One region of the Ensifer sp. GW823-FHT05D09 genome, then DNA from elsewhere that is predicted to be linked to it. Evidence: riboswitches for the same ligand, from Rfam matches in the RefSeq annotation. Region 1 holds a riboswitch; each other region holds the start of a gene.
What was found. Region 1 has a riboswitch for cobalamin ahead of cobU (bifunctional adenosylcobinamide kinase/adenosylcobinamide-phosphate guanylyltransferase). Riboswitches for the same ligand answer to the same signal wherever they lie in the genome.

Region 1 (4,957 bases):
GTCGTCGGCAAAACGGCCAGCGGCAACGGCAGCGCTATCGACCACGGTGACGACGCCGTCGACAGTCACTTCGCTGCGGATATCCGGCCAGTTGAAGGCGGCGATCAGCGGCTGCGGCAGCGCCAGACCCGACGTTTCGATGATGATGTGGTCAGGACGGTTTTCGCGCTCGAGCAGCTTTGTCATGGTCGGGATGAAATCATCGGCAACCGTGCAGCAGATGCAGCCATTGGTGAGCTCGATGATGTCGTCTTCCGAGCAGGCTTCCGCGCCGCAGCCCTTCAGGACGTCGCCGTCGACGCCGAGATCGCCGAATTCGTTGATGATCAGCGCGATGCGCTTGCCGTCGGCGTTCTGCAGCAGGTTGCGGATCATCGTCGTCTTGCCGGCACCGAGGAAGCCAGTGATGACGGTCGCCGGGATCTTGCCCTGGTTGGCTCTCGCAGTGGTCATGGATCAACCCTTCATTTTCAGCGGCAATCCGGCCGCGACAAAGTAAACTTCCGCGGATTTCTCCGCAACGATCTGGTGAAGCCGGCCGGCATGGTCGCGGAAGTCGCGGGCCATGCGGTTCTCGGGCACGATGCCGAGGCCGACTTCGTTGGAAACAAGGATGAGGCGCGCCCGAGCCTCGGGCAGAAACGCGGCAAGGGCAGCGAACTCCGCCGCCATGTCGCGTTCTTCCATCATTAGGTTGGTGACCCAAAGCGTCAGGCAGTCGACGAGCACCACGCGATTTTCGTCGTCGATGCGTGTCAGCAGCGAGACGAGATCGAGCGGCTCCTCATGCGTCGTCCAACCTTCGCCGCGCCTTTCTTTGTGATGGTCGATGCGCTCGCGCATCTCGTCGTCCCAGGCCCGGCCGGTCGCGACATAATGCATGGCGAGCCCAGAGGCTTCGACGAGCCTTTCGGAGAAGCCGGATTTGCCGGAACGGGCACCGCCGAGGACCAGAACCGGCCCGGCATGGGAATTGCTCATGTGCGTTGCGGCCTCACGTGCTCGGTCGCGAGTTCGAGCGGCAACAGCATCTCACCGCGCCAAAGGCGCGTTCGGAAAATGGTCGATAAGCCAAGACAACCTCCGTGATGGCGTGGGAAGCGGGCTTCCCTTCGGGCGGAATGCCCCTGTCGGACGGCAGGTCTCCTGGCTCACGGCGTCACGCGCCCAGACATCGCTTCGCGTCGTGACGCGAAAAACAACGCAAGGGCCCGAACGGCCCGCCTCACCTTCCCGGCGTTTTCATGTTTCGTGAAAGGCGGACGATTCGTAGAAGAAGAGGCGTCCAACCCGGCTGATCACGAAGCCACGCCAGTGGCTTTTCCGGCTGAATTCCGAACCGCCTTCGATTGCCCATGCAATCCAGAGGTAGCCGGTCTTCAGCCCGATGGCGAACCCTGACCGTTCTACAGTCGCGGGGTCGGCTGCGATAAGGATGCCCGATTTGGGTCCATCCGTCACATTCCCAATTATTCCCCCGCATCGCCACGATCCGGGGAAACCATCCAACGTCAGATGATTAGGAAGCGGGCGGTGCAAAGTCAATCGACGCGTGCGACACCTCCCCGGCCGAATTGCGTCGCGCGACGATTTGCCGAACGCGAAGTACCCCGGGGCCGCAAGTCGTCGTCACACGGCATAAGCGCTGCACCACGGCGGCGAACTTCATTTTAGCGATTGCAGATAATGCGATAAACTAGCCCAACAAGAGGCTTCGTTGATCCGGTAGGCAAATGGAACGCAGGCTCGCCGCCGTGATGATTGCCGACGTTTCCGGCTATGGACTGCTCACCCAAGCCGACGAGGAGGGTACATGCGCGCGATTTCAGGCCGATCTGCACGACCTGTTCGAACAACGGATCGCCGCGCACCATGGACGGCTGATCAAGACCATGGGCGACGGGTTGCTGGTCGAGTTCCACAGTGTCGTCGAAGCGGTCCGTTGCGCGGTGGAGGTTCAGCGCGCGAAATCCGATAGCCGCGGCTCCGAAGAGGGGCGGCTGGAATTTCGCATCGGCATCAATCTTGGCGATGTCATCGTTGAAGGCGACGACATTCAAGGCGATGGCGTGATCATTGCCGAGCGCCTGCAGAGCCTCGCCGAACCGGGTGGGATCGTCATTTCCGGCACCGCCTACGATCAGGTCGAGAAACACCTCGATGTCCGTTTCGTCTCTCTCGGCGAACAACGCCTGAAGCATATCGAAAAGCCGGTTCGGGCTTATCGCCTGGCGCTGAACGAAGCCCACGCGGGCAGCGCGAAAGCCGCAACGCGCCGCATGACGCGCTGGCCGGCACTTGCTACATCCGCGGTCGTGCTTGTGGCGGCGAGCGGCGTCGCCTGGTGGCAGCCGTGGGAGCCACCCGTGGAAACGCCCCAAGTCCGACTATCGAACCTGAGTGTTCCGGACAAACCGTCGATCGCGGTGCTTCCGTTTGCCAATGTGAGCGACGATCCGAGGCAGGAGTATTTCGCCGATGGCATGACCGATGGGCTCGTCACCGAGCTCGCCCAGGTCTCCGGCCTGTTCGTGATCGCGCGCAACTCGACCTTCACCTACAAGAACAAGGCGGTGACACCCAGGCAGGTGTCCAAAGAACTCGGCGTCAGATACGTGCTTGAAGGCAGTGTGCAGCGTGCCGGAGAGCAACTGCGGATCAATGCCCAGCTCGTCGATAGTCTCAGCGGCGGCCACGTTTGGGCCGGAAAGTTCGACGGTTCACTGTCCGATGTCTTTGCACTACAGGACGAAGTGATGCGCGGCATTGCCGACGCGCTGGCACTTCGGCTGGACCCGGACCAGCAGATGGCCTCCGGGCGCAAGGAAACGATGGTGCCTGCGGCCTTCGATGCGTTCCTGCGCGGCTGGGAGCATCACCGTCGCACGACCCCGGAGGACTTTGCAAAGGCAGTGCCCTATTTCGAGCAGGCGATTGCGCTCGATCCCGCCTATGGGCGCGCCTACGCCGCCGCGGCCATGGTCTACGCGCGCATCTGCATGTGGCGCTGGCATTATCAGCTGGGTATCTCGCGGACCGAAGCGAGAGCCAAGGCGACGCAATATCTGCGGATCGCCCAGAAGCACAAGACAGCGCTCGCCTATCAGGCGTCCGCTCTCCTGTCCGAAGCGGACTGGCAATATGCCGACGCGCTGGCCGCACTCAAGGAAGCGATCGCGCTTGAACCGGGCGACTCCTGGAGCTACGCGCTGACGGCCCTCGTGCTGACCTCCGTCGGCCGTCCGGCGGAGGCCCTGCCCTACATCCGCACGGCCATGCGCCTCGATCCGCATTCTCCGTCCTTCTTCATCTACGTCCTTGGACTGACGCAATTCGGCCTCGAGGATTTCGAGGCGGCAGCGGCAGCAACGAAGCGCAGCATCGAACTCAACCCTCAGGATGACGGCTCATTCCTTCTTCTTGCCTCCGCTTCCGGGCACCTCGGTCGCCGCGCGGAAGCGGAGGCGGCCATAACCCGTTTCAACGGGCTTCGCCTCGCACGCGGCGGCACTGCGGCCAGCATCGCGACGAGCCCGCCCCTGGACCTGGCGACGCAGGAGGACAGCGCGCGCTTCTATCGGGGACTGCGGCTGGCGGGCCTGCCCGAGACCTTGATGAACACCGACTTCATCGCCGCCAACAGACTGGAAGCCGACGAAGCCCGCTCACTTCTCCTCGGGCATCGGCTGCATGGACGCATGCTGGATTCGGGCGAGGAACACGAGGCTGTGATTTCGATCGCGGGCATGGCCACTCTGACGGGAGACTGGGCCTCCATCGGCGCCGGTCGCATGACGGACGTCGAGGTCAAATTTGACCGGGACGAGGTTTGCTTCCTGTGGCTCAAGACAACGAACCTGTGCGGGACGGTGCTGCGAAATCCCGGAGGACTTCGCGCCAAGGAAAACGAGTTCATATGGTATCACGGCGACAGGGCCTTCACGTTCTCGCAGGTCCCCTAGCAGCTCGATATCGACACAAGTGCCCCTTGTGGCATCCCCGCGCATTTGCCGGCGTGCCAAACTTCAGGACACGCACTGCCGTCGCCCGTCGACCGGAGCCAGATCGATCGCAAGCGCCTGCGGATGATTGTTGGCGGCCATATCGGGCCCCAAACGGCGGAGTCCGTCTGTCGAAACGCAGCGATCAAGCAGGAACGTATGTCAACCTCATCACGTCTTCGCCAACGTGATCGGTGGAAACAAGGCGCAGTGGTGGTCGCGGGCCGGCGAAGAATGGCGTGCCGCTACCAAGCACGACGGGGTGGAAGTAGAGCCGATACTCATCGATAAGGCCGAGTTCGGTCAGGCTTCGCGCCAGATCCGGTCCGGAAACGGCGATCTCTCCAGTGAGCCGGGCTTTCAGGCCACCGATCACCGCCTCAATGTCACCTTCGACAAGCGTGGCGTTGGGGCCGACAGACTTCAACGAGCGTGACACGACCCACTTCGGCTGGCGTCGCCAAGCCGCTGCGAACGCCTGCCGCTCCGTATCCCATTCAGGATGGTCTTCGTCCCAGTAGCGCATGATCTCGTACATGCGGCGACCGTAAACGCTGCCGGTCAGGCCACGCACGTGGTCTATCCAGTGACGAAAGAGCACGGGGCCAGGCGCGAACCCCTGGTAGTCGACATAGCCGTCCAGAGACTGGTTCATTCCAAACACAAGCTTCGCCATGCTGCAAACCTCCCGCGGGTGGTCAGAATAGCGTGAGGCGACAGGACGCAAAAGTGAGGTTGGGCATAAACGGTGCGCCGCCTTGTCGGAGCGACGAACGAACAAACAAACGCTACCGCCCCAGAAGCCCATCCAGCCAACGCCCGTCGAGCACGGCTTCAAGCTCGCCGGCGACATCGTCGAGCGCCGCATCCACCGACTGGCGATAGTTGGTCGCTCCACCTTCGATGCCGAAACTCTTCAGAAGCGCCGCGCGATAGGCGTCGCTCGCAAACAGGCC
Region 2 (4,957 bases), on a different contig from region 1:
TCAGGTCGATAGGCTGCAAGCCGCCGCCTTCGATTATTTCCTGCGCTATAGCGACACCGAAACGGGGCTTGTCGCCGATACCTCGCTTGCCGATGCGCCCTCGAGCGTTGCTGCGACCGGTTTCGGGCTTTCCTGCTACCCCGTTGGCGTCGAACGCGGCTGGATCGGGCGCGGCGACGCGGCCAGGCGGGTGCTGACGACCCTGCGGTTTCTGGCGCAAAGCCGGCAGGGGAGAGATACGCTCGCCAGCGGCTATCGCGGCTTTTACTATCACTTTCTCCACATGAAAACCGGCGAGCGGGTGTGGCAGTCAGAGCTTTCCACCATCGACACCGCGCTGCTGATTGCCGGCGTCCTGACGGCTGCCGCCCATTTCACCGACGAGGATGCGACGGAGACGGAGATCCGGGCGCTGTCGGAAAAACTCTATGCCCGGGTCGACTGGCGCTGGGCGCTTGGCCGCGGCGAGACATTGACGATGGGCTGGCGGCCGCCGGGGCGGTTTTTGAAATATCGCTGGCAGGGCTATAGCGAGGCGCTGCTGCTCTACGTGCTGGCGCTCGGCGCGCCGCACCATGCAATCGGGTCGGAGCATTACCGCGCCTTCACCGCCGCCTACGACTGGACGACGGTCGACGGTGCGCCGCATCTGCAGGCCGGCCCGCTGTTCATCCATCTCTTTCCGCAGGCCTGGATCGACCTTCGCGGTCTTCGCGATCCGCCGATGCGCGACAAGGCGACGGATTATTTTGAGAACACCTGCCGGGCGATCGACCTGCAGCGCCAGTATGCCGACGACAATCCCCGAGGTTTCGCCGGCTATGACCGGGTTGGATGGGGCCTCAGCGCCGGTGACGGACCGAAGGGGCGGCCGCGGCTTGTCGACGGGCGCTGGCAGCGGATGCTCGGTTATGCCGCCCGCGGTGCGCCCGGTGGACCCGACGACGGCACGCTGGTCCCCTGGGCGCCGGTTGCCTGTCTGCCCTTCGCCGCGGATGCTTCACGCTCAGCGCTGGCCGCATTCGAAAACCGCTATCCGGACCTCCTGTGCGAAGGCCGCTTTCCCGGCGGGTTCAATCCAAGCCTGTCCGGCGCAGGCCCTGAAGGGTGGGTCGACGACCGCGTGGTCGGGCTTGACCAGGGGCTCGTCGTGATGATGATCGAGAACGCCAGAAACGGTTTTGTCTGGCAGCTGACGCGCGGCGTCCCGGCCATCCGGCGCGGCTTGCAGAAGGCGGATTTTCGCGGCGGTTGGCTTGCGGCAAGGGAGACGGCATGAGCTTCGCTCACGAGCGGCAGGACGATCACCCGGCGGCAGAGGGCATGGACGCGGCGCAACGCCGGAGCGCTCTCGACCTGCTCGCGCGCCTGCAGCCATACTTTCCCGAAGTCGGCTTTTCGCTCGATGCTGGCGGTTACGACGGTCTTTCCGCGGCGCAGTTCTGGGCCGAGGATGGTGCGGGGCTCGAAGCCGGGCTCGCCTATCAGGATTGTTTCGCCGTCGGTATGGACGACAAGATCCGAGCCGCCCATCTGATCGCGTTCTACGGCAACCAACTGGCGCTCGCGCTTGGCAGCCTCTATCTCGGTGCGGGCATCGTGGCGGGGGTTCGCCGCCTTCGCTTCGAAGAATTTTCGCGCGCCTATGGTGAGCGCCTGGTGGCGGCCAAACGGTTTCATTTCAGCCTAAGCATGCCTGCGGTCGGCGATAATGCCCCAGGCGACGCGGATGCTTTCGGTGAAACCTTCGCAGTGCATGTGGCGCCAGTCATCGCCATGCTGAAGCGTCGCACGGGTCTTTCGTCCGGCGCGCAATGGCGGCTGGCAGCGGATTCGCTGGCGGGTGGTTTCCTGGAGATCGGTCGCGCGCTCAGCGACGAAGAGGATGCGATGTCCAAGGCGCTGGCGATCGTCAAGCGCGAAGGCACGCCGCTCTATTCCGACAAGCTCTGCTATGAGGCCATCAAGGCCAAGTTCGACGAGGGGAGCGGCGATCAAGCGCTGTCGCGCGTCTATCGCCTGCGCGGCGGCTGCTGTCTCTATTATCGAACCGAAGGCGGCAGCTTCTGCGACAGTTGCGTGCTGCTGGCGCCGCAGGAGCGTCGGGAACGATTGCAGGCGCATCTGCTTGCATCGCAGACGGGCTGATCATCTCAAACGACAGAGCCCCTGATATCGGCGATATCAGGGGCTCGTTTGTCACGGTGGCCGGGCGGCTTACGCCTTGGCGAAACGGTCGTTGATGAAGCCCGAGACGACGCCGAGCACGATCCAGAAGGCGAGCGTGGTGGCGAGCGCCGCCACGGCGAACTCGGCGCCCAGTACGGCCGGAACATTACTGGAAATATCCGACGGCTGCGGCGCGCCATAGACGTGGGGTGCTGCGATCAGCACGAGGCCGATGATCTTGGCAACGATCTCTTCGCGCAGGACCAGCAGATAAAGGCCGACGGCGGAAAGCGCCACCGTTGCCAGCCACCAGACCTGGCGGTCGCCGAGCTCGGCGGCCGGGAAGCCCGGTAGTTCCGGCGGCAGGCCGATGGCCGGCAGCATGTGTACGGCAAGCCAGCCGCAGGCGCCCCAGAGCGCGCCGTTCCTGAGCGTGATCGGATAGCCGATGACGAGGCTGACGCCGGCCAGCAGCAGCGCAAAGCCGGAGCCGGTCACCAGATTGGCGATCAGCGTGCCGGAGAAGCGGCTCATGCCGAACATGATGCCACCTTCCTCGTGTTCGCCCTCGTGGGCGTAGGCGGGCGTGATCGGCGACAGCGCGTCGAGCAGGGCGCCAATCGGCGAAACCGCCTTCAGCGACGAATGCTGCTCGTGGTTTGCGGCGGCCGGATCGGCCGTTCCCGGCTGGGCGGCGGGCTGTTCACCGGCTGCCGGTGCCGCGCCTTCGAATTCTTCCGCGTGCAGGATCAGCGGTACGACGCGCAGTTCCTGGGCGCCGGTCATGAAGACACCGGCAATCAATCCAGCCACGATCGCGGCCAGAAGCGTTCTGACAATCATTTTCGATATCCCTCGATATCGGCGCGCCATGCGCCTTGCAGGCAGCGCCGTGTCCCATTGGCAATCCTGCGAACGGCTCCGGCCGGCAGATCTTTGGTCTGCATCAGACGCAAGCAAACGCGTCCGGCTGTTTGCCGGAAGCGTTTTTGTCCGCAGCTATGTCGACGCGGAACGCATGTCGCGTCCCTCCGCATCGCTTAGTGGCAGGGGAAGCCGTAGGAGTGGCGGGTGTCGTGCGCGGTGTCGTGCAGCACGGCCGAATTCGCCAGGCCCGCGCCGAAGACGAGGAAGCCGCCGATGAGAAGCGCGATGATACCCGCGGTCAGACGATCGCTGAGGGAGAGCGGAATGCTCGAAACTGTAGACGTAGCCATGACAACCTCCGTGATGGCATCGGGAAATTTCCCGGTTTGGGCCCTATGCCCGCATCGACTGGCAGGTTTCCTGGCTCAGGACGTCGGGTGAGATCACCCTGGATTTGCCTCGCCTTCCCAGAGCCAAGGTCCGCCCTCTCGCGGTCTCGTCTCCAGTGGCTTCTTCCGGATCGCTCCGGAACGGCGCATTCACGTCGCTCTACAGTCGCGGGGTCGGCCGTGATTTGAATGCCCAGCATGGGTCCATCCGTCACGTTCCCGTTTACTCCCGAAACGCGTTCGCGTTGCGGGAACCAATCGATCTGATGATGATTAGGATCGCACCCCGGAGATGTCAATTAAACTTGCGCCGCCGCCCGGCCCATCCGCGACAAAATCCCGAAGGATCATGCGTTTATAGGCCTCGACGATCTGGTCGCCCTCGGCCCGGTCCACCGAGACCGCAAGCCGCATGGTGCAATCGCCGAGATGCATGATCAAAAAGGCGGCGCTATCGATCGCCTCGCGCGGCGTGCCGGGCGCAAACCGCGCCCAGACGTCGGCGAGAAGCTGGCCACCGGCACGGCTTTGCTGGAGGTCGATTTCGCGCAGCGCCTTGTCGGCCTGCATCGCCGACCAGATATCGCGCATGACGGGCTCGGCCAGGAACATATCGTAATAGATGTCGAACAATACGGCGAAGGCTTCACGCAGCTCGGCGAGCGACGTCACCTTGGCAAGCTCGGCCGCGATACACTCGTTGCACACCGCATTGTAGCGCTCGGCCAGCGTGCGCACGATCGCCGCCTTGTCGGGAAAGTACTGGTAGAGCGATCCGATCGAAATTCCAGCCTTTTCAGCGACTTCGCTCATGCGCATGGCGTCGCTGCCCTTCTCCTGGATGAGTGCCGTCGCGCAGGCGAGGATCTGCTCGACACGCTCTCGGCTGCGCTTCTGGCTCGGCGTGCGGCGCAGCGCGGTCTCGTCGTCGGGGGGAGCCGCGGTTGGGCTTGTCTCTTGATTCATGAGTGATGCTCACATTTTGACTTGACTCCTAAAATACGAGGATTTATCACATTTGCAAATGTGAGAGATGCTCATGTTAGTAGGCCAACCTCAGGAGGAAGCGATGACGGACAAACTGACACTGGTTCTGGGCGGTACCGGCAAGACGGGGCGGCGGGTCGCGGCCCGCCTTCAGGAGCGGGGCGTTGCGGTGCGCATCGGCGCGCGCTCGGCGTCGCCTTCTTTCGACTGGACCGACGAGGCGACCTGGGCGCCGGCCCTTGTAAATGTCGATCGCATTTATGTCTGCTTCCAGCCCGACCTGGCGGTGCCGGGCTCCGTCGAGATCATCGCCAAGTTTTCACGCCTTGCCGTCGACGCAGGCATCAAGCAGCTGGTGCTTTTGTCGGGCCGCGGCGAGGATGAGGCGGAAGCCGCCGAGCGTGCGCTTCAGGCCTCCGGCGCTGACTGGACGATCATCCGGGCCAGCTGGTTCTTCGAGAACTTCAGCGAAGGTTTTCTCGCCGATGGCATCGTGAGCGGGTCCGTCTTCCTGCCGACGGATGAGGTCACCGAACCCTTCATCA
Region 3 (4,957 bases), on a different contig from region 1:
CGGATCGGCGTCATCTCGTTGAACGCCCGGCCGGCGCGGGCCGCATAGACGGCCACGTCTTTTTCCTGGTAGCGCGGATCGTCTCTGAGGTCCGTCGACGCCGACCAATTGTTCAAAACCTCGTGGTCGTCCCATTGATAAAAGGTCGGGCAGACGGCGTTGAGGTCACGCACATGGCTGTCGAGAAGATTGTACTTCCACTGGCCACGATATTCTTCGAGCGTTCGCGCCACGTCGCGCTTCTCATGCGTCACCACCCGGTTCTTCCAGATGCCACCGTCGCGCAAGGGTATCTCGTCGGGAATGGGGTTGTCGGCATAGATCGTGTCGCCGGAATGGATGAAGAAATCCGGCTCGTGCAGACGCATCGTCGAATAGGTCTTCATGCCGACGTCGTCGATGCCCCAGCCCTGGCCGGCCGTGTCGCCGGACCAGACGAAGCGGATCGAGCGCTTGCGCAAGGGTGCTGTGCGAAACCGGCCGATCACCGGCTCGGACACCCGGTTGACGTCGTAGAGATCGGTCGCGGTGAAGCGGTAGAAGATGTCCTGGTCGGGCAGGAGATCGTCGAGCGAACACTTCACCGCGCAATCCGTCTGCGGTGTCGCGGTGAGATCGGCGAGACGAACCGGATTGGAAAAGCTTTCGGTCGTCGAGTACTCCAGGCTTACCCGCGACGGCCGGTCGACCCGCGTCCACACCATGCCGGAGCGTGTGTCGACATCCCCCGACTGGACACCATGGATGAATTCCGGCCGGCCGTAACCGCGGGCATAGAACGGTGTCGCAAGACCGGAGGACGCGACAAGGCCGGCGGCACCGGCGGATAAAAGAAAGGAACGACGGGACAGCGTGGTGAGGATTTCGGCCAAACAAGCCTCCGGTTCGAGCCTCGCGAAAGCGAATTTCGCGTGTCGGACCTTTGGCTGCCCGCATGTCAGCGCGTTGACAGAGGCATGAAACAATTTGAACGGTTTCGCGACAATTCGGTGAAAGTCTGCCTTGCAGCGCTTAACGGTAAGCCGCCCCGGCACCTTCACGGCGGCGCCATTTCGACAACCTCTCGTCTTGACGTAACGCCGGCTGGAACACTAAGGGTAGCGCCGACGGTTCCCCGAAGGATGACTCTAACGGGGATTAATAGGGAACACGGTGAGGACGACCCAATAGGGACCGAGACCGTGGCTGCCCCCGCAACTGTAAGCGGAATGCCGGACACCCAAGTGGCGCGACAGCGCGCCATGCCACTGCGATCGCGTCAGACGCGTTGCGGGAAGGCAGGTGGAAGGCGCTTGATCCGCGAGCCAGGAGACCTGCCGTCAAGCAGAAGATCCAACGTCACGGGCGGGGTTGCCCGGAACAGGAGTTGTCCATGATCCGCATACCCGGCGGCTTTGCGCCCTCTTTTCCCGTTCTTCTCGACGTTTGCGATCGTTTGTCTCCCGAAATCCGACCGGCCGGCTGTCGCCGCTTCGGCTGACCCTTCGCAAGCTCACGAGAAGAGAGAATTCCCTTGAAAGCCATTTTCAATGCCGTCGGGCGCTATTGCCCATCCCTTGCCGTTTCCGTGTCCCTGCTTTTGACCGTCGCTCCCACGACCGCTCTTGCGGCCGCGACGAGCTACCCCCTGACCTTAAAGAATTGCGGCCAGGAGGTTACCTTTAAGGCGGCGCCGACGCGCACCGCCTCTATCGGTCAGAGCACCACGGAAATTCTTTATCTTCTCGGCCTCGCGGACAAGGTCGTCGGCACAGCCGTGTGGATCGGCCCTGTTATCGACGGCTACGAGGACGTCAACGCCAAGGTGCCGCGGCTTGCCGATAACGACCCGAGCTTCGAAAGCGTCGTTGCCACCAAGCCGGATCTGGTGACCGCGCAGTTCCAGTGGCATGTCGGGCCGGAGGGCATTGTCGCAACGCCGAAGCAATTCGCCGAACTGTCGATCCCCGTCTATGTCTCGCCGGCCGATTGCGCCGCCAAGGACAATTCCGCCGGTGGCGACGGCGTACGCCACAATGCCTTTTCGATGGACCTGATCTACCAGGAGATCACTGAGCTCGCCGAAATCTTCGATGTGCAGGATCGTGGGCAGGCCCTGGTCGCCAAGCTGAAGGCCCGCGAAGAAGCTGCCCGCAGCAAGATCGCCAATGCCGACGGCAAGCTGTCGGCCGTCTTCTGGTTCTCCAGCGCCGAAATGGACATCGATCCCTATGTCGCCGGCACCAACGGCGCGCCCGGCTACATCATGTCTGCGCTCGGCATCAAGAATGTCGTGTCCACCGAAGAGGAGTGGCCGACCATCGGCTGGGAGACCATCGCCAAGGCCGATCCGAAGATCGTTGTCATCGGCAAAATGGATCGCCGCCGCTTCCCGGCCGACGACTGGGAGCTGAAGATGAAGTTCCTGAAGTCCGACCCGGTCATCAGCCTGATGCCGGCGGTCAAGGCCGACCATATCGTCGTCATGGACGCACAGGCGATGAACCCGACGATCCGCACGATCGAGGGCATCGAGGTGCTGGCCGACGCGGTCGAAAAAGCCGGCCTGGCGAAGTGAGGTCAACACCTCCAGCGATCAACCGCGCGGGCGCCGTTTCGACGGCGCTCGCACTGCTTTTCCTGGCGCTCGCCCTTGGTGCCGCCATCGGCGAGACCGCCATCCCTCTCGACGTCGTGGGAAAAACCGTCGCCAACCGTCTTTGGGGCGCCGGCTACCCGCTCGATGCGATCGACGAGGGCATCGTCTGGAACTATCGCCTCAGCCGCGCTGTCGTGGCCGCCTGCTGCGGCGCGGCACTTTCGCTCTGCGGCGTCGTCCTGCAGGCGCTGCTGCGCAATTCCCTGGCCGATCCCTATATCCTCGGCATCTCCGCCGGCGCATCGACTGGTGCCGTCGCCGTCGCCATTCTCGGCATCGGCGCAGGTATGCTGACGCTGTCGCTCGGCGCCTTCTTCGGCGCGGCGTTCGCCTTCGCGCTCGTATCTCTCCTGGCGCTCCGAGCCGGCCGCGGCACCGGCGCCATCATTCTGGCCGGCGTTGCCGGCTCGCAGCTCTTCAACGCGCTCACCTCCTTCATCGTCACCAAATCAGCCAATGCCGAGCAGGCCCGCGGCATCATGTTCTGGCTGCTCGGCAACCTCTCGGGCGTACGCTGGCCGGATGCGGCGCTGGCGCTGCCGGTGGCCATTGGCGGCCTGCTTGTCTGCCTCTGGCACGCCCGCGCGCTCGACGCCTTCACCTTCGGCGCCGAATCGGCCGCCTCGCTCGGCATCCCGGTCAAGCGGGTCTACATCATCCTGATTTCGGCAACCGCGCTGATGACGGCGGTCATGGTCAGCATCGTCGGCTCCATCGGCTTCGTCGGCCTCGTCATCCCGCATGCCGCGCGCTTCCTTGTCGGCGTGCGCCACGGCCTGCTGTTGCCGGCAGCAGCGCTCACTGGAGCGATCTTCATGATAGCCGCCGACATCTTGTCGAGGGTCATCATTCCCGGCCAGGTGCTGCCGATCGGCGTAATCACGGCCCTCGTCGGCGCGCCGGCCTTCGCCCTCATCCTCAGTCGCGGCAGGGCCGCGTCATGAGCCTCAAGGCCGAAACCGTCTCCTGGTCGGCCGGCGGCCGCGTGATCGTCGATGCCGTCGATCTCGAGGTGATGCCCGGAGAATTCCTCGGGATCATCGGTCCGAACGGATCCGGCAAGACCAGCCTGATCTCGCTGCTCGCCGGCATCCGCCCGCCGAAATCCGGCAGTGTCAGCCTCGAAGGGCGGCCGTTTGCCAAGACGACGCCACGAGACATTGCTCAACGCATCGCGCTGGTCGAACAGCAGGCGGAAACCACCGAACGCATCACCGCCCGCCAGGCGGTCGAGCTTGGCCGCACCCCGCATCTCGGCGCGCTTTCGCCCTGGTCGATCAGCGATACCGATATCGTCGACCGCGCGCTTGCGCATGTGGGCATGAGCGATTTTGCCGGCCGCATGTGGCACACACTCTCCGGCGGCGAACGCCAGCGATTGCACATCGCCCGGGCTCTCGCGCAACAGCCACAGATCCTGCTGCTCGACGAGCCGACCAATCACCTCGACATTCACCACCAGATCGGTCTGCTCGAGCTCGTGCGTGGGCAGCCGCTGACGGTCGTGGCCGCCCTGCACGATCTCAACCACGCCGCCGTCTTCTGCGACCGCATCGCCGTCATGGATCGCGGCCGCATCGTGGCCCTCGGCACCCCGACGGAGATCCTGACGGAAGACCGCATCTTCACGGTCTTCGGGGTCGCCGCGACGGTCGAGCACGACGAGGACGGCTCGTGCTTTGTGCGCTACCGGCGCCCGCGACCAAAACTGCATTTGATATCCGACACGATGAAGAGACATGACAATGCGCGTTAAACTCGCCGCCGTCCTTATTGCCTTCGGGCTTGCTGCCGCTCCGGCCTTCGCCGAAACCATCGAGGTCAGGATGCTCAATCGCGGCGAAAATGGCTCGATGGTGTTCGAGCCCGACTATGTCGAGCTGAAGCCCGGCGACAGCATCAAGTTTCGGGTCGGGCATAAGAGCCACAACGCCGCCTCGATCGAGGGCATGGTCCCTGACGGCTACGCCGGCTTCAAGGGCCAGATCAACGAGGAGATTGAGGTCACCTTCGACACGACGGGCTTCTACGGCATCAAGTGCTCGCCGCATTTCGCCATGGGCATGGTGATGCTGATCAAGGTCGGCGAGGTCGAACTGACCGAAGCCTTCCGCAAGGCCGAAGTCCCCGGCCGCGCGCGCGGCCGTTTCGACGCGATCTTCGCCCGCATGGACCAGGCCAAGGCAGCGCAATGAACCCAGCGGCTGAGGCAACCGGACCCGACCTTCGAAGAAATTTCGACCTCAAGGATGAGATCCGCGACTACTGGTCGAAGCGTTCCGAAACCTTCGACCTCGCCTTCGGCCATCGCATCCCGCC

Region 2: another riboswitch for cobalamin. It lies ahead of AC1Q80_RS12385 (CbtB domain-containing protein); the one in region 1 lies ahead of cobU (bifunctional adenosylcobinamide kinase/adenosylcobinamide-phosphate guanylyltransferase).
Region 3: another riboswitch for cobalamin. It lies ahead of AC1Q80_RS18510 (ABC transporter substrate-binding protein); the one in region 1 lies ahead of cobU (bifunctional adenosylcobinamide kinase/adenosylcobinamide-phosphate guanylyltransferase).

What each region holds. Positions count from the first base shown of each region.
Region 1 covers NZ_JBXAIA010000002.1:760,443-765,399, forward strand. The annotation lists gene cobW (cobalamin biosynthesis protein CobW) at 1-453, opposite strand, end outside; gene cobU (bifunctional adenosylcobinamide kinase/adenosylcobinamide-phosphate guanylyltransferase) at 457-981, opposite strand; cobalamin riboswitch at 1,120-1,521, opposite strand; gene AC1Q80_RS09425 (adenylate/guanylate cyclase domain-containing protein) at 1,734-3,962, shown strand; gene AC1Q80_RS09430 (dihydrofolate reductase family protein) at 4,147-4,677, opposite strand; gene AC1Q80_RS09435 (cobyric acid synthase) at 4,790-4,957, opposite strand, start outside.
Region 2 covers NZ_JBXAIA010000003.1:429,628-434,584, reverse strand. The annotation lists gene AC1Q80_RS12400 (glucoamylase family protein) at 1-1,279, shown strand, start outside; gene AC1Q80_RS12395 ((2Fe-2S)-binding protein) at 1,276-2,148, shown strand; gene AC1Q80_RS12390 (CbtA family protein) at 2,218-3,012, opposite strand; gene AC1Q80_RS12385 (CbtB domain-containing protein) at 3,210-3,386, opposite strand; cobalamin riboswitch at 3,430-3,699, opposite strand; gene AC1Q80_RS12380 (TetR/AcrR family transcriptional regulator) at 3,699-4,391, opposite strand; gene AC1Q80_RS12375 (NAD(P)H-binding protein) at 4,495-4,957, shown strand, end outside.
Region 3 covers NZ_JBXAIA010000006.1:161,483-166,439, forward strand. The annotation lists gene AC1Q80_RS18505 (alkaline phosphatase D family protein) at 1-872, opposite strand, end outside; cobalamin riboswitch at 1,091-1,335, shown strand; gene AC1Q80_RS18510 (ABC transporter substrate-binding protein) at 1,568-2,557, shown strand; gene AC1Q80_RS18515 (FecCD family ABC transporter permease) at 2,554-3,582, shown strand; gene AC1Q80_RS18520 (ABC transporter ATP-binding protein) at 3,579-4,394, shown strand; gene AC1Q80_RS18525 (pseudoazurin) at 4,384-4,833, shown strand; gene AC1Q80_RS18530 (class I SAM-dependent methyltransferase) at 4,830-4,957, shown strand, end outside.